Regions from separate parts of the Cupriavidus sp. 30B13 genome, predicted to be linked through region 1. Evidence: predicted binding sites of a transcription regulator. Region 1 holds the regulator's gene; each other region holds the start of a gene.
What was found. The regulator sigma-54, encoded in region 1, starts transcription at its own class of promoters, with help from an activator protein. The targets are predictions, from matches to a motif close to TGGCANGNAANCTGCTTT.
Positions count from the first base shown of each region.

Region 2: urtA (urea ABC transporter substrate-binding protein) is a predicted target of sigma-54. The motif match lies at 1,974-1,991, and genes of this name have one in related genera.
Region 3: ACKI2N_RS27975 (GTP cyclohydrolase II) is a predicted target of sigma-54. The motif match lies at 2,938-2,955, and genes of this name have one in related genera.
Region 4: ACKI2N_RS20765 (ATP-NAD kinase family protein) is a predicted target of sigma-54. The motif match lies at 3,083-3,100, and genes of this name have one in related genera.

Region 1 covers NZ_CP188223.1:680,938-685,116, reverse strand. Annotated here, with positions in the region: gene lptB (LPS export ABC transporter ATP-binding protein) at 1-287, shown strand, start outside; gene ACKI2N_RS03295 (RNA polymerase factor sigma-54) at 411-1,886, shown strand; gene hpf (ribosome hibernation-promoting factor, HPF/YfiA family) at 1,936-2,286, shown strand; gene ACKI2N_RS03285 (PTS sugar transporter subunit IIA) at 2,727-3,182, shown strand; gene hprK (HPr(Ser) kinase/phosphatase) at 3,261-4,179, shown strand, end outside.
Region 2 covers NZ_CP188223.1:1,440,473-1,444,651, forward strand. Annotated here, with positions in the region: gene ACKI2N_RS06720 (MaoC family dehydratase) at 1-223, shown strand, start outside; gene ACKI2N_RS06725 (MFS transporter) at 313-1,614, opposite strand; gene urtA (urea ABC transporter substrate-binding protein) at 2,048-3,313, shown strand; gene urtB (urea ABC transporter permease subunit UrtB) at 3,558-4,179, shown strand, end outside.
Region 3 covers NZ_CP188224.1:2,000,880-2,005,058, reverse strand. Annotated here, with positions in the region: gene ACKI2N_RS27990 (MGDG synthase family glycosyltransferase) at 1-944, shown strand, start outside; gene ACKI2N_RS27985 (hypothetical protein) at 932-1,453, shown strand; gene ACKI2N_RS27980 (acyltransferase family protein) at 1,597-2,718, shown strand; gene ACKI2N_RS27975 (GTP cyclohydrolase II) at 3,009-4,179, shown strand, end outside.
Region 4 covers NZ_CP188224.1:319,093-323,271, reverse strand. Annotated here, with positions in the region: gene ACKI2N_RS20775 (alpha-ketoacid dehydrogenase subunit beta) at 1-877, opposite strand, end outside; gene ACKI2N_RS20770 (thiamine pyrophosphate-dependent dehydrogenase E1 component subunit alpha) at 927-1,922, opposite strand; gene ACKI2N_RS20765 (ATP-NAD kinase family protein) at 1,934-3,046, opposite strand; gene ACKI2N_RS20760 (sigma-54-dependent Fis family transcriptional regulator) at 3,249-4,179, opposite strand, start outside.

The DNA.
Region 1 (4,179 bases):
AAATCGCGCGCGCGCTGGCGTCGGCGCCGCGCTTCATCCTGCTCGACGAACCGTTCGCCGGCGTGGACCCGATCGCGGTGGGCGAGATCCAGCGCATCGTCAGCTTCCTCAAGGCGCGCAACATCGGCGTGCTGATCACCGATCACAACGTGCGCGAGACACTGGGCATCTGCGACCACGCGTATATCATCAGCGAAGGCACCGTGCTGGCGTCCGGCCAGCCGGAGGACATCATCGCCAACGAATCGGTGCGCAAGGTCTACCTGGGCGAGAACTTCCGCATGTAAGCGGTGCGGGGGCGTCCCCCGGAGCGGCTTTTATGCCGCCTGTCGTCCTGCAGACGATCACGGCGGCGCCAGCGATAGCAATTTCCGTTCCACCGGCACGGAAGTTGGGCATAAAATGGTCGCATGAAACCGTCGCTACAGCTCCGCCTCTCGCAACATCTCGCGCTTACGCCGCAACTCCAGCAGTCGATCCGGCTGCTGCAACTGTCCACGCTCGAACTGCAGCAGGAAGTGGAACAGGCCCTGACCGAGAATCCCCTGCTCGAACGCGAGAACGACTGGATCGAAAGCCCGCTGCGCGTGGCCGCCGACGGCTCGGTGAACCTGCAGAGCGCGCCCGCACCGGCGCCCGCCGACGGCCAGGGCACCAGCGAGAACCGCGCCGACGGCGCCCCGGAGGGCGACGACAGCTATTCCGACAGCGGCGAGGACTACGGCAACGACTGGAGCCTGGACGACTTCGCGCGCCGCCCGCAGGGCGACGAGGACGAGAAGACCCCGATGCAGTTGCGCGACGCCGAGCCCACGCTGCGCGAGCACCTGATGGAGCAGCTCGCCCCGCTGAAGATCTCCATGCGCGACAAGGGCCTGGCGATCTTCCTGGTCGAGTCGCTGGACGACGACGGCTACCTGAGCGCATCGCTCGAGGAAATCTGCAGCGAACTGCCCGAGGAACTCGAGTTCGAGATCGACGAGGTGCAGGCCATCCTCACCCTGCTGCAGAGCTTCGACCCCGCCGGCGTGGGCGCGCGCAACGCTGCCGAGTGCCTCGCGCTGCAGTTGCGCCGGCTCAAGCATCCCCAGCGCGAACTGGCCCTGACCATCGTCACCAGCCACCTCGAACTGCTGGCGGTGCGCGACTACACGCGCCTGAAGAAGGCACTGCAGGTGGACGAGGCCGATCTCAAGGCCGCCCACGAACTGATCCGCTCGCTCGCGCCCTATCCCGGGCACGCCTACAGCCGCCCGGAAGCGGACTTCGTGGTGCCCGATGTATTCGTGCGGAAAATAGGCGGCGGCTGGATCGCGCAGCTCAACCCGGATGTGATGCCGCGGCTACGCATCAACGACATGTACGCGCAGATCTTGCGCGGCGCAAAAGGCGACTCCGGCGCGGCCGGACTGCAGCAAAAGCTGCAGGAAGCGCGCTGGCTGATCAAGAATATCCAGCAGCGCTTCGACACCATATTGCGCGTCGCACAAGCGATTGTCGAACGTCAAAAGAACTTCTTCACCCACGGGGAAATTGCGATGCGCCCCTTGGTTTTGCGGGAGATTGCCGATACACTGGGTTTACACGAGTCCACCATCTCCCGGGTGACAACCAATAAATACATGGCAACGCCGATGGGGACTTTCGAGCTGAAGTACTTCTTCGGCAGTCACGTATCCACGGAAACCGGCGGCGCGGCCTCGTCAACGGCAATCAGGGCGTTGATCAAGCAACTCATAGGAGCCGAAGACCCCAGGAACCCCCTGTCGGACAGCAGGATCGCCGAACTGCTCGGCGAGCAAGGCTTCGTGGTGGCCCGACGAACCGTGGCCAAGTACCGCGAAGCGCTGAAAATCCCTGCCGTCAATCTCCGCAAGACTTTGTAGCCGAGCCGCACCGCCTGCCTGGTGTGGCTCTTTCAGAAGGAGAAACGCTATGAACTTCAAGATCAGTGGACACCACTTGGACATCACGCCTGCACTGCGTGAGTACGTGGAAACGAAACTGGAGCGTATCGTCAGGCATTTCGATCAAGTCATTGGCGTAAGTGTGCTGCTCTCTGTCGACAATACAAAAGAAAAGGACCGGCGGCAGTATGCGGAAATCAATCTACATCTCAAGGGCAAGGACATCTTTGTCGAAGCGCATCACGAAGACCTGTATGCCGCAATCGACGCACTGGTCGACAAGCTCGACCGGCAGGTGATTCGCCACAAGGATCGCGTGCAGAGCCACGACCGCGAGGCGGTCAAGTACCAGATGGCGGCATCGCAGATGCAGCAATGACCGTGCCTGGCGGCCCGCCAAGGGGGTCGCCGGAGTCAGTCCCTTGAAACCGGAACAAGCCGCGCCCGTTGCGCGGCTTTTTTGCGCCCGTTTTTGCGTCCGCGTTCCTGCCCGCTTTTGCGCCGCGGCGGCCCGGGCGGAATGATGCAGGGGGATTCCGCAACGCCCTGCAGCCGGTGTATGCTGTGCAATACATGAACGACAGCGCGGTTATTCTTGGCATGCGCGCGGCACCGCTTCCGCGCACGGGCTATTGCGATGCACAAGGCGGGGGCAGGCCTGCTCTATAATGGCCAGACGCCCGACACCGGCATGGGACAACCGGTGACATTGCGGGCACCGGCCGATACATGCCGGCACAAGCCTTTCCATCCCCTTTTGCCTGGTGCGGCCCTCTCCTGGCCCCGGGCCTGCTTACTAGAAAAACCTGCGCATTCCACATGAATCGTTTGGCTAAATTGCTGCCACCCGGCAACATCACCCTCGACGTCAGCGTCACCAGCAAGAAGCGGGTGTTCGAACAGGCCGGGCTCCTCTTCGAGAACAACCATGGCGTAGCGCGCGCCATCGTGACCGACAACCTGTTCGCCCGCGAATCGCTGGGCTCGACCGGCCTCGGTGCCGGCGTGGCCATCCCGCACGGCCGCATCAAGGGCCTGAAGCAGCCGCTGGCCGGCTTCATGCGCCTGGCCGAGCCGATCCCGTTCGAGTCGCCCGACGGCAAGCCGGTTTCGCTGCTGATCTTCCTGCTGGTCCCCGAGCAGGCCACCCAGCAACACCTGGAGATCCTCTCCGAAATCGCCCAGCTGCTGTCCGACCGCGAAATGCGCGAAGGACTCTCCACCCTGCCCACTTCCGATGCCGTGCACCAGTTGCTGACGCAATGGCATCCCTGACCCGCCGGGGGAGCCGCCGCCCGGCACACAGGGCGGCCGCCTCCCCGGCCTGAAAGCCGTCCCCCCGAAAGTAGCCGCATGGAACTCACTGGCGTCACCTCGCAGTCGATCTTCGACGACAACGCAGCCGATATCAAGCTCTCCTGGGTTGCGGGGCTGGAAGGCGCAGACCGGGCCTTCGACGTCGATTTCGCGCGCGAAGCCACCTCCGCCGCCGACCTCGTCGGGCACTTGAACCTGATCCACCCGAACCGGATCCAGGTACTCGGCAAACCCGAGATCACCTACTACCAGCGCCTCGACGACGAGATGCGCAAACGCCAGATGGGCGAGCTGATCCTGCTCGAGCCGCCGTTCCTGGTGATCGCCGACGGCATGGAGCCGCCGCCCGATCTCGAACTGCGCTGCACCCGCTCGTCCACGCCGCTGTTCACCACGCCGGTGTCCTCGGCCGCGGTGATCGACCACCTGCGGCTCTATCTCTCGCGCATTTCCGCGCCGCGCGTGACCATGCACGGCGTGTTCCTCGACATCCTCGGCATGGGCGTGCTGATCATGGGCGAGTCCGGCCTGGGCAAGAGCGAGCTCGGCCTGGAGCTGATCTCGCGCGGCCATGGCCTGGTGGCCGACGACGCGGTGGACTTCGTGCGCCTGGGACCGGACTTCATCGAGGGCCGCTGCCCGCCGCTGCTGCAGAACCTGCTCGAGGTGCGCGGGCTTGGCCTGCTCGACATCAAGACCATCTTCGGCGAAACCGCGGTGCGCCGGAAAATGAAGATGAAGCTGGTGGTGCAGCTCGTGCGCCGCAACGACGGCGAATTCGAGCGCCTGCCACTCGACTCCCAGTACCTCGACGTGCTCGGCCTGCCGATCCACATGGTCAAGATCCAGGTGGCGGCCGGCCGCAACCTCGCCGTACTGGTCGAGGCCGCCGTGCGCAACACCATCCTGCGCCTGCGCGGCATCGACACGCTGCGCGACTTCATGGACCGGCAGC
Region 2 (4,179 bases), 760 kb from region 1:
GGGCGTGAACTACGGCCTGAACCGCGTGCGCTTCACCGCGCCGGTGCCGGTCGGCAGCCGCCTGCGCGCGCGCGTGAAGCTGCTGTCGGTGGAGCGCCTCGAGCCGCTGCCCAGCGCGCCCGCGCTGGTCGGCGCCCAGTCGATCTGGGAAGTCACCGTCGAGCGCGAAGGCAGCGAGCGGCCCGTGTGCGTGGCGGAGTCGATCACGCGGCGCTACTCGTAGCACGGATTCTCGGCGCCGGTTTGCGGCGCCGGCGCAGGGTGCCGGCTCAGGGCACCGGCCGGGAGCGCCTGCCGCGCCCGGCGCGCGCCTCACGCCGGCGAGCGCGCCGGCCCCATTTCCCGCGCGGCCGCCGCCAGGGCCGTGGCCGAGCGCTCGGGGTTCATCCACAGCAGGCCCATCGCGCCGCTGGCCAGCAACAGCAGTGCATTGATGGTCAGGCCCGCGTCGAAGCCGCCGCTCATGCCGTGGCGCTGCACCAGTTGTCCCACCACCGCCGGCGCGACGACGCCCGCCATCGAGATGACCGCGGTGTGGATGGCCAGCACGCTGCCGCGCTGCGCTTGCGGCACGACCTGCGCCAGCATGGCGGGGGAGAGCGCATAGGCCACCGGCGGCAGCGCGCCGGCCACCGCGAGCAGCAGTGTCTTGGCCACCGGCGACAGCGTGGCCGATTCGATCACCAGGTACATGACGCCGCCGGCCAGCGCCGCCACCGAGATCAGCGCGCCGCGCGCCAGCCGCGACGAGGCGCCGTTGCGCAGCAGGCGCTGCGACAGCCAGCTCAGCACCAGCGTGGTCGGCATGGCCGCCACCACGATCACCGCGTACCAGCGGCCCGTGGCCACCGGGCTGAAGCCCAGCCCCTGCTCCAGCCAGGCCGGCAGCCACGTCAGCGCGAGCGCCAGCGCCCAGTAGGCGCAGAAATTCAGCACCATGCACGACAGCACGGTCGGGTCGCGGAAGATGCGGCGGTAGGGCAGCCGCGCCGCGCTCGCGCCGGCGCCCGCATGCCGCGTGTGTGCCTGCGTCAGCGGTCCTTCGCGGCCCAACCACAGCCACAGCGCGCTCCACGCGGCGCCGACCGCGCCCAGCACCACGAAGTTGGCGCGCCAGCCCCAGTGCTGCGTCACCAGCGGAATCGCCAGGCCCGCCACCAGCAGCCCTACCGTGGCGCCCTGGTTCACCACCGCCACCGGCAGGTTGCGCTGGTGGTCGGGAAACCATTTGTAGAGCGCGTGCACGGAAATCGGGAAGGCCGGCCCCTCGGCCGCGCCCAGCAGCATGCGGCAGGCCAGGATGGTCATGGCCGAGCCGGCCAGCGCCATCGGCACCTGCAGCACCGCCCACGCCACCCCCATGCCCAGCAGCAGCCAGCGCGTGGCGACGCGGTTGGAGAGAAAGCCCACCAGCACGGTGGCTAGCGCGAACAGCCAGAAAAAGCTGCTGGCGACCATGCCGAACTCAGCCGGCGACAGCTTCAGGTCCGCCATCATCGGCACGGCGACCATGCCCAGCACGATCTTGTCGAGGAAATTGATCAGCGCGAGCCAGGTCAGCATCGCTGCCATGGCCCAGGCCTGGCGCGGCTGGTACGACGAGGGATGGTTCATGGGCATGGCCGGTGGCGCAGAGGTGCGCGCGGCGCGGCCGCGCGCGTATCGAAGGGGGGGCGCCGCCTGCGACGAGGATGGCGCGCCGGCCCGGCGGCAAGAAACGCCGGGCCACCATAGTGCCGTTTCCGGATTCGGACAAGTCACGGCGCAGCATGGCGGCCACCGGTCCCGGCCACCGCGCGCAAGCGCTGCCGCGCACCAGTCCGGCAGCGCACGCCGCCGCGCATGCCCCAATCTGAGTCGGCCTGCCGACGTGCACCGGAATGGTGCGCATACATCCCGCACATTGCTGGTGCGCAGGGCTTTTCGCCGCCACCGGAGGCAGGCCCGGACTCGCTCCACGGGCGCGCAAGCCATGGCATGTTAGTTGCAGATACGTTACTTGGGGTGCGTTGTTCCTTATCAAACACGAGACAATCTGGGAGCTGCAATGAAACGACGTGACATGCTGAAGCTGTCGGCGGTAGCCGCCGCGGCGCTGGTTGCAACCGCTGGCGTCAGCCCGCTGGCGATGGCGCAGTCCAAGGAACCGATCAAGGTCGGCATCCTGCATTCGTTGTCCGGCACCATGGCCATTTCCGAAACGTCGCTCAAGGACGTGGCGCTGATGACCATCGACGAGATCAACAAGAGCGGCGGCGTGCTCGGCCGCAAGCTCGAGCCGGTGGTGGTGGATCCCGCCTCCAACTGGCCGCTGTTCGCCGAGAAGGCGCGCCAGCTGATCACCAACGACAAGGTCGCCGTCACGTTCGGCTGCTGGACCTCGGTGTCGCGCAAGTCGGTGCTGCCGGTCTACGAGGAACTGAACGCGCTGCTGTTCTACCCGGTGCAGTACGAAGGCGAGGAGATGTCGAAGAACGTCTTCTACACCGGCGCGGCCCCCAACCAGCAAGCCATCCCCGCGGTCGAATACCTGATGAGCAAGGAGGGCGGCGGCGCCAAGCGCTTCTTCCTGCTGGGCACCGACTACGTCTACCCGCGCACCACCAACAAGATCCTGCGCGCCTTCCTCAAGAGCAAGGGCGTGGCGGACAAGGACATCGAAGAGGTCTACACGCCGTTCGGCCACAGCGACTACCAGACCATCGTCGCCAACATCAAGAAGTTCTCGCAAGGCGGCAAGACCGCGGTGATCTCCACCATCAACGGCGACTCCAACGTGCCGTTCTACAAGGAGCTCGGCAACGCCGGCCTGAAGGCCAAGGACGTGCCGGTGGTGGCCTTCTCCGTGGGCGAGGAAGAACTGCGCGGCATCGACACCAAGCCGCTGGTCGGCCACCTGGCCGCGTGGAACTACTTCATGTCGGTCAAGAATCCCGAGAACGATGCCTTCAAGAAGCAGTGGGCGGCCTGGGTCAAGGCCAACAACCTGCCGGGCGGCGACAAGCGCGTGACCAACGACCCGATGGAAGCCACCTACGTGGGCATCCACATGTGGGCGCAGGCCGTGAAGAAGGCCGGCACCACCGATCCGGACAAGGTGCGTGCCGCCATGTACGGCCAGACCTTCAAGGCCCCGGACGGCTTCACGCTGACCATGGGCGAGAACCACCACCTGTACAAGCCGGTGATGATCGGCGAAGTCAAGGGCGACGGCCAGTTCACGGTGGTGTGGAAGACGCCGAAGGCGATCCGCGCGCAACCGTGGAGCCCGTTCATCGCGGGCAACGAAGGCAAGCCGGACAAGGTGATGTAAGCCGCTTCCGGGCTGCCCGCCTGCCAGGGCCTGCGCCCTCTCCCGCGCGGGGAGGGCCGCGGGAGAGGGCATGCGACGCCGGCTGCCGCCGGCCGCTGCCAGCCGGCATGGCCGGCCCTCTTTCCGCCCCTCCGCCCCCGGGGACTCCAGGGGGCGAAACAGCGGGTGGGTCCACCGCTTGCGCCGCATCCATCCAGAACACCAAGACGCGATCCAACGCGCTACCAGGACTCCGCCGGCTCCTATGCACCGATCCTTTTCCTTCTCCGCCTTGCCCTGGCTGCGCGCCATGCTGGCCGCGCTGCTGCTGGCCGCGGCGCCGCTGTGGGCCGCGCCGCTCACGCAGGCCGACCTCAAGCCGCTGGCCGAAGACGACTTCGACGCCAAGACCGCCGCGCTGAGCGCGCTGGCCAAGGCGCCGCCGGAACAGGCCGGCCCCATCCTCAAGGCACTGCAGGACGACGCGCTGCAATACGCGCCGTCGGTCGGCATGGTGCGCCAGGACGGCGACAAGACCGTCGACGCGATCACCGGCAAGCCCGTGACCGTGAAGGCCGACGAGCTCGAATCGCTCACGCTCAACAACAGCCTGCGCGCGCTGGTGGACAGCGCCGCGAGCAGCATGCTGCTGCAGTCGCCCGACGCCACGGTGCGCGCGCAGGCCGTCAATACGCTGCTGGACCAGCCCGGCAGCGCCTCGCGCGAGACCGTGGAGGCCGCGCGCAAGGCCGAGGCCGACGCCGGCCTGCGCGCCAAGCTCGACGTGATCTGGGCCAATATCGTGCTGGCCGAGGGCAACCGCAACGACCGCCTCGAGGCGATCCGCATCCTGGGCCGCGACAGCAACCCGCAAAGCCGCCAGAAGC
Region 3 (4,179 bases), on a different replicon from region 1:
AGGCCGACCCGGCCGCGCCGATGCAGAAGCTGCGGCGCGCCGCCGAGCGGCTGAGCACGCGCGCGCTGCGCCGCGCGATCGACGAGTTCGCGCCGGACGCCATCGTCTGCACGCATTTCCTGCCCGCCGAGATCCTGATGCACGAAGTGCGCCGCCAGCGCCTGGCGGTGCCGGTGTGGGTGCAGGTGACCGACTTCGACCTGCACGGCATGTGGGTGATCCCGCATATGGCCGGCTACTTCGCCGCCAGCGAGGAGATCGCTTTCCGCATGCGCGCCAGCCGCATCGAGCCGGGCCGCATCCACGCCACCGGCATCCCGGTGGTGCCGGCCTTCACCCAGCCGCAGGACCGGCAGGCATGCGCCGCGCATTTCGGGCTCGACCCGGCGCGGCGCACCATCATGCTGATGGGCGGTGGCGCCGGCCTCGGCGGCCTGGACGAGGTGGCCGAGGCGCTGCTGCGGCTGGACCACGGTTTCCAGCTGATCGTGATGGCCGGGCGCAACGAGGCCGCGCTCGGGCGCCTCGGGACGCTCGCCGCCGCCCGGCCCGGCCAGCTGTTTCCGTTCGGCTTCATCGACGAAGTGGCGCGGCTGATGGGCTGCTCGGACCTCGTCATCACCAAGCCCGGCGGCCTCACCACCTCCGAGTGCCTGGCGATGGGCGTGCCGATGATCGTCAACGCGCCGATTCCCGGACAGGAAGAGCGCAATGCGGATTACCTGCTGGAGCAGGGCGCCGCGCTCAAGGCGGTGGACCTGGTCTCGCTCGAATACCGCGTGCGCCTGCTGCTGGGCGAGCCGGCGCGGCTGGCGCAGATGCGCGAGCGCGCCCGCGCGCTGGGCCGCCCGGCGGCCGCCCGGCAGGTGCTGCAGGCCGTGCTGGCGCAACTGCCGGGGTGGCCGCAGCCGGCGCCGGCGGGGACGGACCGATGCGCTCGCTGAACCTGTCCGCGCTGCCGCCGCACGCGCAGGCCTGGCCCCCGCGGCACCCGCTGGCGCTGGCACTGACGCTCGGCTGGACCATGCTGCTGGCGTACTTCTTCGCCAACGTCGAAATCCAGATCGAAGGCGCCGCGGGCTGGGCCGCCAACCTGCCCACCTGGCGCATCGAGCATCACTGGCTGCTGGATATCTTCTGGGGCGGCCGCCCCATGACCGGCTATCACGCCTGGGTGTTTCCCTGCGTGGCGCTGTTCTTCCATTTCCCGCTGCTGTTCGCCGGCCGCTGGAACTGGCGCGCGCAGGCCCGGGTCGTGGCCTGCATCATGGTGTTCTGGGTCACGGAGGACTTTCTCTGGTTCGTGCTCAACCCGGCCTACGGCCTGGCCCGCTTCGCGCCGGAGTTCGTGCCCTGGCACATTCACTGGCTGGGCGTGGCGCCCACCGACTACTGGGCGGGGCTGGGCGCGGCGATGGTGCTGACGTGGTTTTCGTGCCGGCGGGGCGGCTGAGCAGGGCGCGGCATAAACGCACCCGGAAAGGGAATCGGGGCGGCGGTGAAGTGGCCCAGGCGGCGGTGCCGCACTGGTGCGGTGCGTCATGCACACATAGGAGTAGAATCACGCCTCCTGCACTTTGTCGCGTTCTTATAACAATGAGCCCCCGTCCTTCGCGCATGGCGTGCATTGACGCACTCAAGGCGATCAGCTCGCAGTTGATCGTGCTGCATCACCTTGCCTTCTACGGCCCCATGTCCGACGCGGCCCACGTGCTGGCGCCCGATCTGCTCGACTGGTTCTCGCAGTACGCGCGCATCGCGGTACAGGCTTTCCTGGTCATCAGCGGCTTCCTGGCCGCGCGCAGCCTGGCGCCCGGCGGCCACCTGACGGTGCCGCATCCGCTGCTGGCGATCTGGCGCCGCTACCAGAAGCTGGTGGTGCCTTATACCGTGGCCATCCTGATCGCCATCGCCGGCGCCGCCATCGCGCGCACCTGGATGCATCACGATTCCATTCCCGGCGCGCCCGGCCTGCACCAGTTCCTGGCGCATGTGCTGCTGCTGCACAACGTGCTCGATTTCGACGCGCTTTCGGCGGGGGTCTGGTACGTGGCCATCGACCTGCAGTTGTTCGCCCTGCTGATCGTCGCGCTGTGGGCGGCGCGCGCGTGCGCGCGGCGGCTCGAAGCGGGCGGCGCGGCGCTGGGCGTGCTGGCGGTGTCCGGCCTGGCGCTGGCGTCGCTGTTCTGGTTCAACCGCGATGCCGCCTGGGACGTGTGGGCAATCTATTTCTTCGGCGCCTACGGCATGGGCACGCTGGCGTTCTGGGCCTCCGCGCCCGGGCGCTCGCCGGTGGCGCTGCTGGTGCTGGGCGCGGCGGTGGCGGCCGCGCTGATCGTGGATTTCCGCCTGCGCATCGCGGTGGCGCTGGCGGTGGCCCTGCTGCTCGGCGTGGCGCGCCGCGGCGGCTGGCTGGAGCACTGGCCGCGCGCCAGTATGCTGGCATTTTTCGGACGTATTTCTTACTCGGTGTTTCTGGTCCATTTCCCGATCTGCCTGGTGGTCAACGCGGTGGTGTCCCACCTTGCACCGCAGCAGCCGGTGCTCAATGCGCTCGGCATGATCGCCGCGTGGCTGCTGAGCAACGCGGCCGGCGCACTGTTCCATCGCTATGTGGAAAGCGGGGCGGCGCTGGGCGCATTGCGCCAGGCGCTGTGGGCGGCTCCTGCCGGGGCCCGGGCGCAGCGCCAGGCGGTTGGCCGGGAGCGGTCCACCTGACGCCGGCGCCGGCCGGCCCGGCTTCCATCTCGGCCCATCGCGGCCCGTTCGCGCGCATGCAGGCGGCGCCCGGTTCCCCAGGACCGGGCGCCGCTTCCACATGGTGCCGCTGCACCACAAGCCGGCAGCGTCCCGCGTTGCGCCGCACGCGCGCGGTGCGATGCCGCCGCCCTGCCATGGTTTGCTGTGCAACACACGGTAAAAACGAGCATTAGGATATGGCACGAAGGTTGCCTACTATGAAGTCGTAAACCTGACCGTTTGGTCAGGATTCCTGTTTCGAGGCTGCCATGTCCGATCATATCGTCCTGACCTCGCACGCCCGCCGCGACAAGCCGGCGGAGCCCATTCACTGGGGGGCAGCCACCGCCGCCGAGCGCGGCCCCGTGATCGCCAGCCTCACCAATCCGGCCCAGCGCAACGTGATCGGCACCCACTCGGGCGCCTACGCGGTGTATCGCGCGCTGGCGGTGGCCTCGGGCAAGCTGCAGCGCGACCACCGCGCCGACCTGACCGATACCGCGCCGGCCGAGGTCATCGGCCCGCATCCGCAGTGGGCCGACCCGGACAAGATCGTCTCGCTGGATCCCTGGGGCCACCTGGTGTCCACCGCGTTCGCCGACCGCATCGCCGCCGGCATCGATATCCGCCCTTCCATCGCCATCACGCGCGCCCACATCAACATGCCCGAGCTGGCGGGCGCCATCGCCGCGGGGCGGCTGGTGCCGGACGGCCAGATCCTGCATGCCAACGGCGACGTGCGCGTCACCAAGGCCGCCATCGACCCGGTCTGGTACCTGCCCGGGCTGGCGCGGCGCTTCGACATCAAGGAAAGCGCGCTGCGCCGCGCGCTGTTCGAGCAGACCAGCGGGATGTTCCCGGAGCTGGTGACGCGGGCGGATCTCAAGGTGTTCCTGCCGCCCATCGGGGGCATGACGCTGTACTTTTTCGGCGACGTCGGCCAGCTCGGCAAGCCCGAGACCAGGGTGGCATGCCGCGTGCACGACGAATGCAACGGCTCCGACGTGTTCGGCTCCGACATCTGTACCTGCAGGCCTTACCTCGCGCATGGCATCGAGGTCTGCATCGAGATGGCGCAGCAGGGCGGCGTCGGGCTGGTGGTCTACAACCGCAAGGAAGGCCGGGCGCTGGGCGAGGTCACCAAGTTCCTGGTCTACAACGCGCGCAAGCGCCAGGTCGGCGGCGACCGCGCCGAGACCTATTTCGCGCGCACGGAATGCGTGGCGGGCGTGCAGGACATGCGCTTCCAGGAGCTCATGCCCGACGTCTTCCACTGGCTCGGCATCAAGCGCATCGATCGCTGGGCCTCGATGAGCAACATGAAGCACGGGGCGCTGACCGCCCAGGGCATCGAAGTGGTCGAGCAGGTGGCGATCCCCGATGCGCTGATCCCGGCCGACGCCCGCGTGGAAATCGACGCCAAGGTAGCGGCTGGCTACT
Region 4 (4,179 bases), on a different replicon from region 1:
CGCCGAAAGCCCGCTGCGCGACCTGCGCGGCGATGTCGGTGGCGATGTTGCAGCGCGGGCTGGCCTCGTCCACCACCACCAGGCGGCCGGTGTTTTCCACGGTCTCCAGCACGGTGTCGATATCGAGCGGCGAGAGCGAGCGCAGGTCCACCACCTCGGCCTCGATGCCTTCCTTGGCCAGCGTGGCGGCGGCTTCGAGCGCGCGGTGCACCATCAGGCCATAGGTGACGATGGACACGTCCTTGCCGTCGCGCACAATGTTGGCCTCGCCGAACGGAATCGCATACGAGTTCTCCGGCACCTCGCCTTCGAAGCCGTACAGGTTCTTGTGCTCGCAGAAGATCACCGGGTCGTTGTCGCGGATGGCCTGGATCAGCAGACCCTTGGTGTCGTACGGCGTGGACGGGCACACCACCTTGAGCCCCGGGATATGCGTGAACAGCGGCGTGAGCATCTGGCTGTGCTGGGCCGCCGCGCGAAAGCCCGCGCCCACCATCGCGCGGATCACCACCGGGGTCTCGGCCTTGCCGCCGAACATGTAGCGGAACTTGGCGGCCTGGTTGAAGATCTGGTCGAAGCACACGCCCATGAAGTCGATGAACATCAGCTCGGCGATGGGGCGCATGCCGCAGGCCGCCGCGCCGATGGCCGCGCCGACGTAGGCGGACTCGGACAGCGGCGTGTCGAGCAGGCGGTCGCCGTGCTTGGCGTAGAGGCCCTTGGTGACGCCGAGCACGCCGCCCCAGGCGTCCTTCTCGCCGTCCGCGCCGGCGCCGCCGACGATATCCTCGCCGAGCATGATCACGCTCGGGTCACGGGTCATTTCCTGGTCGATCGCTTCGTTGATCGCCAGCTTCATGCTGAGTTTGCGGGACATGGTGTGGTCTCCTGTCTGTGCTGTTCGTGCGGTCCGGTCTGCGGCGCGCTCAGTAGCTGACGTACACGTCGGTCAGCAGGTCGGCGGCGGTGGGGAACGGCGCGGCCTTGGCCTGCTGCACGGCGTCCTCGATCAGCGCGGCGACCTGCTCGTCGATGGCCTTCAGTTCCTCCGGCGCGATCACGCCGGCCTGCGTCACGGTGACGGCGAACTTCTTCAGGCAATCCTTGTTGGCGCGGATGTCGTCGAGCTCGCCGCTGGCGCGGTAGGTCTGCGCGTCGCCCTCGAAATGGCCGTAGAAGCGCACCATCTTGCATTCGAGCAGCGCGGGGCCGCCGCCTTCGCGGGCGCGCCTGATGACTTCGCCGGCGGCCTCGTGCACGGCGAAGAAGTCGGTGCCGTCCACCGTCACGCCGGGAATGCCGAAGCCGGCGGCGCGGTCGACGTAGCTGTCCACGGCGGTGCCGTACTCGCGCGCGGTGGACTCGGCGTAGCCGTTGTTCTCGATCACGAAGATCACCGGCAGGTTCCACACGGCGGCCAGATTCAGGCTCTCCAGGAAGGTGCCCTGGTTGGAGGCGCCGTCGCCGGCAAACGTGATGCCGACCTCGCCCTTGCCGCGGAACTTGGCGGCCAGCGCGGCGCCGCAGATCAGCGGCGCGCCCGCGCCGAGGATGCCGTTGGCGCCCATCATGCCCTTGGACAGGTCGGCGATATGCATGGAGCCGCCCTTGCCGTTGCACGAGCCGCCCTTGCGGCCGTAGATCTCCTTCATCATCGCCACCGGGTCCACGCCCTTGGCGATGCAGTGGCCGTGGCCGCGGTGCGTGCTGGCGATGCGGTCGCCGTCGCCGAGGTGATGCAGGATGCCGACGCCGGCGGCTTCCTCGCCGGCGTAGAGGTGAACGAAGCCGGGAATGTCGCCGCGCCCGAAGTCCACGTGCAGGCGTTCTTCGAAATCGCGGATGGTGCGCATGCGGCGGTACACGGCGAGCAGGTCTTCCTTGCCGAGCGGCAAGGTGTTCTGGCTGGCTGGGGTGGTCATGTCTGTCTCCTTCACGGTTTTGTGGTGGCGGTAAGGCTCTCGGCAAGCGTGGGCGGGCGGGAAGCGGGCGGCGGCGCGCGCCCGCAGCGCATCAGTCCGGCGGCGGCGGCGTAGCGCATGCAGGCGGCCACGTCGAGGCTGAGGAAGGCGCGCTCGCGCAGCGTCACGGTGACTTCGTCGTGCGCGCCGAACACCAGCTCGCGCTCGCCGTCCAGCGCGACGATGCCGCTGCGCTGGCGCACGCGGTGCGGCACGCCGTCGGCCAGGCGCTCCCAGCCGGCGATGGGCACCGTGCTCAGCAGCCCCGGCGCGATCGGCGCGCGCAGCTCGAAGCGGCCTGCGCCGGCGGCGGCGAGTTCGATGGCAAGGCCGCCGGCCTCATGCCGGCCCACCGGCTCGAGCAGCCCGCCGATGGCGGACAGGCCGACGGCCTGCGGATCGGCGAAGGCGAGGTACACGGCGCCGAGCGTCTCGGTCTTCCACAGCGCGCGCGCGCCGATGAAATGCTCGTGGGAGATCACGGCGTCCACCAGCGCGATGTCGTGGCGCACTTCGCGTTCGCCGGCGATGCGGACGTCGAGCCGCTTGTTGGCGGCCAGCGCCTGCGCGGCGGGAATGCGCCCGCTGGCGAACAGGCCGGTGGCAAGGCCGGTGATGGTGGCCTCGCGCATTTCGGGATAGGCGTTGTTGGTGCCGGTGGAGATGCCGGCAATCGGCACGCTGGCGCATTCGCGCACCACGGCGCGGTGGGTGCCGTCGCCGCCGAGCACGATGATGGCGGCCACGCCCGCCTCGCGCATCATGCGCGCGGCCAGGAAGGTGTCGTCCACGCGCGCGGTGACGGGCATGTCGAGGTATTCCACCTCGGGCAGCGCGGCGTCCGGCCCCTGGCGGCGCGTCAGATGGCGCGCCAGCAGCACGCGCATGCCCTCGCGGTCCGGCATCATCAGCACGCGGCCCACGCCGCAGGCGGCCAGCGCTGCCAGCAGGCGCAGCACGATATTGACGCGGTCGGCCAGTTGCAGCGTATTGGCGTTGGCGATCACGCGGCGGATGTCGCGCGCCGAGATCGGATTGGCGATGATGCCCACCAGCGGCCGCGCGGCCAGCGTCTGCTCACCCATGCCTGGTCTCCTGCCGTTTTATCTTGTGGCAGGGATATCGCAATGGGCGTGCCACCCGGCGCACACGCAGGCAAGGCGGCAAAAGCGCGGAAAAAAACCGGGATTACCCGCAAAAAAAGCGGCCGCCCGCGAGACAGCCGGGGCCGCGGCGTGACAGGTGTCACAGCATCAGGTGTACCGCCGCGCGACAGGTGTCGCGCGCTCAGTGCGGCGCGTCGCGCCGGTTCGGCGAGGCGATGCCATAGCGCGCCATGCGGCGATACAGCGTCATGCGGCTCACGCCGATCTGGCGCGCCACCGCGCTCAGGTTCCAGCCCGCGGCGCGCAGGTACTGCATCAGCAGCATGCCCTCGGGCGGGAGCTGGTGCGGATCGAAGGGCGGATCGGTGCCGATGGCCGGCGCCGGCTGGACCGCTGGCGCCGCCGCGCTGGCAGGCGGCAGCGCCGGCGCCAGCAAGCCCGCTTGGTGCGGTGCGGCGCCAATGCCTTCGGGCAGGTCTTCCACTTCGATATGGCCGCCGGTGCAGACCGCGCGCGCGTATTCGAGCGCGTTGCGCAACTCGCGCAGGTTGCCAGGCCAGGCGTGCGCATGCAGGCGCGCGCGCGCCGCCGGCGACAGGCTGACGGCGGAGTCGGCGGAGTCGGCGCCGACGACGCCCGCGCCGAGCATCTTGCCGATCAGCCAGTCCAGGTCGGTGCGCTCGCGCAGCGGCGGCAGCGCGAGGCGCGCGCCGTTGAGGCGGTAGTACAGGTCTTCGCGGAAGCGCCCGCTGCTGACCAGTTGATCCAGCGGGTGGTGCGTGGCGGAAATCACGCGCACGTTGACCGGCACCGGGCGCGCGGCGCCGATGGCCAGCACCTCGCCTTCGGCCAGCACGCGCAGCAGGCGCGATTGCAGCTCGCGCGGCATGTCGCCGATCTCGTCGAGGAACAGGGTGCCGCCGTCCGCTTCCTGGATCAGGCCGCGCTTGGCGCGCGAGCCGGCGCCGGAGAAGCTGTTGGGCAGGTGGCCGAACAGTTCGCTCTCGATCAGCGTCTCGGGGATCGCCGCGCAGTTGACCGCCACGAACGGCCCGCCGCGGCGCGCGCTGGCCTGGTGCAGCGCCTTGGCCAGGTATTCCTTGCCGCTGCCG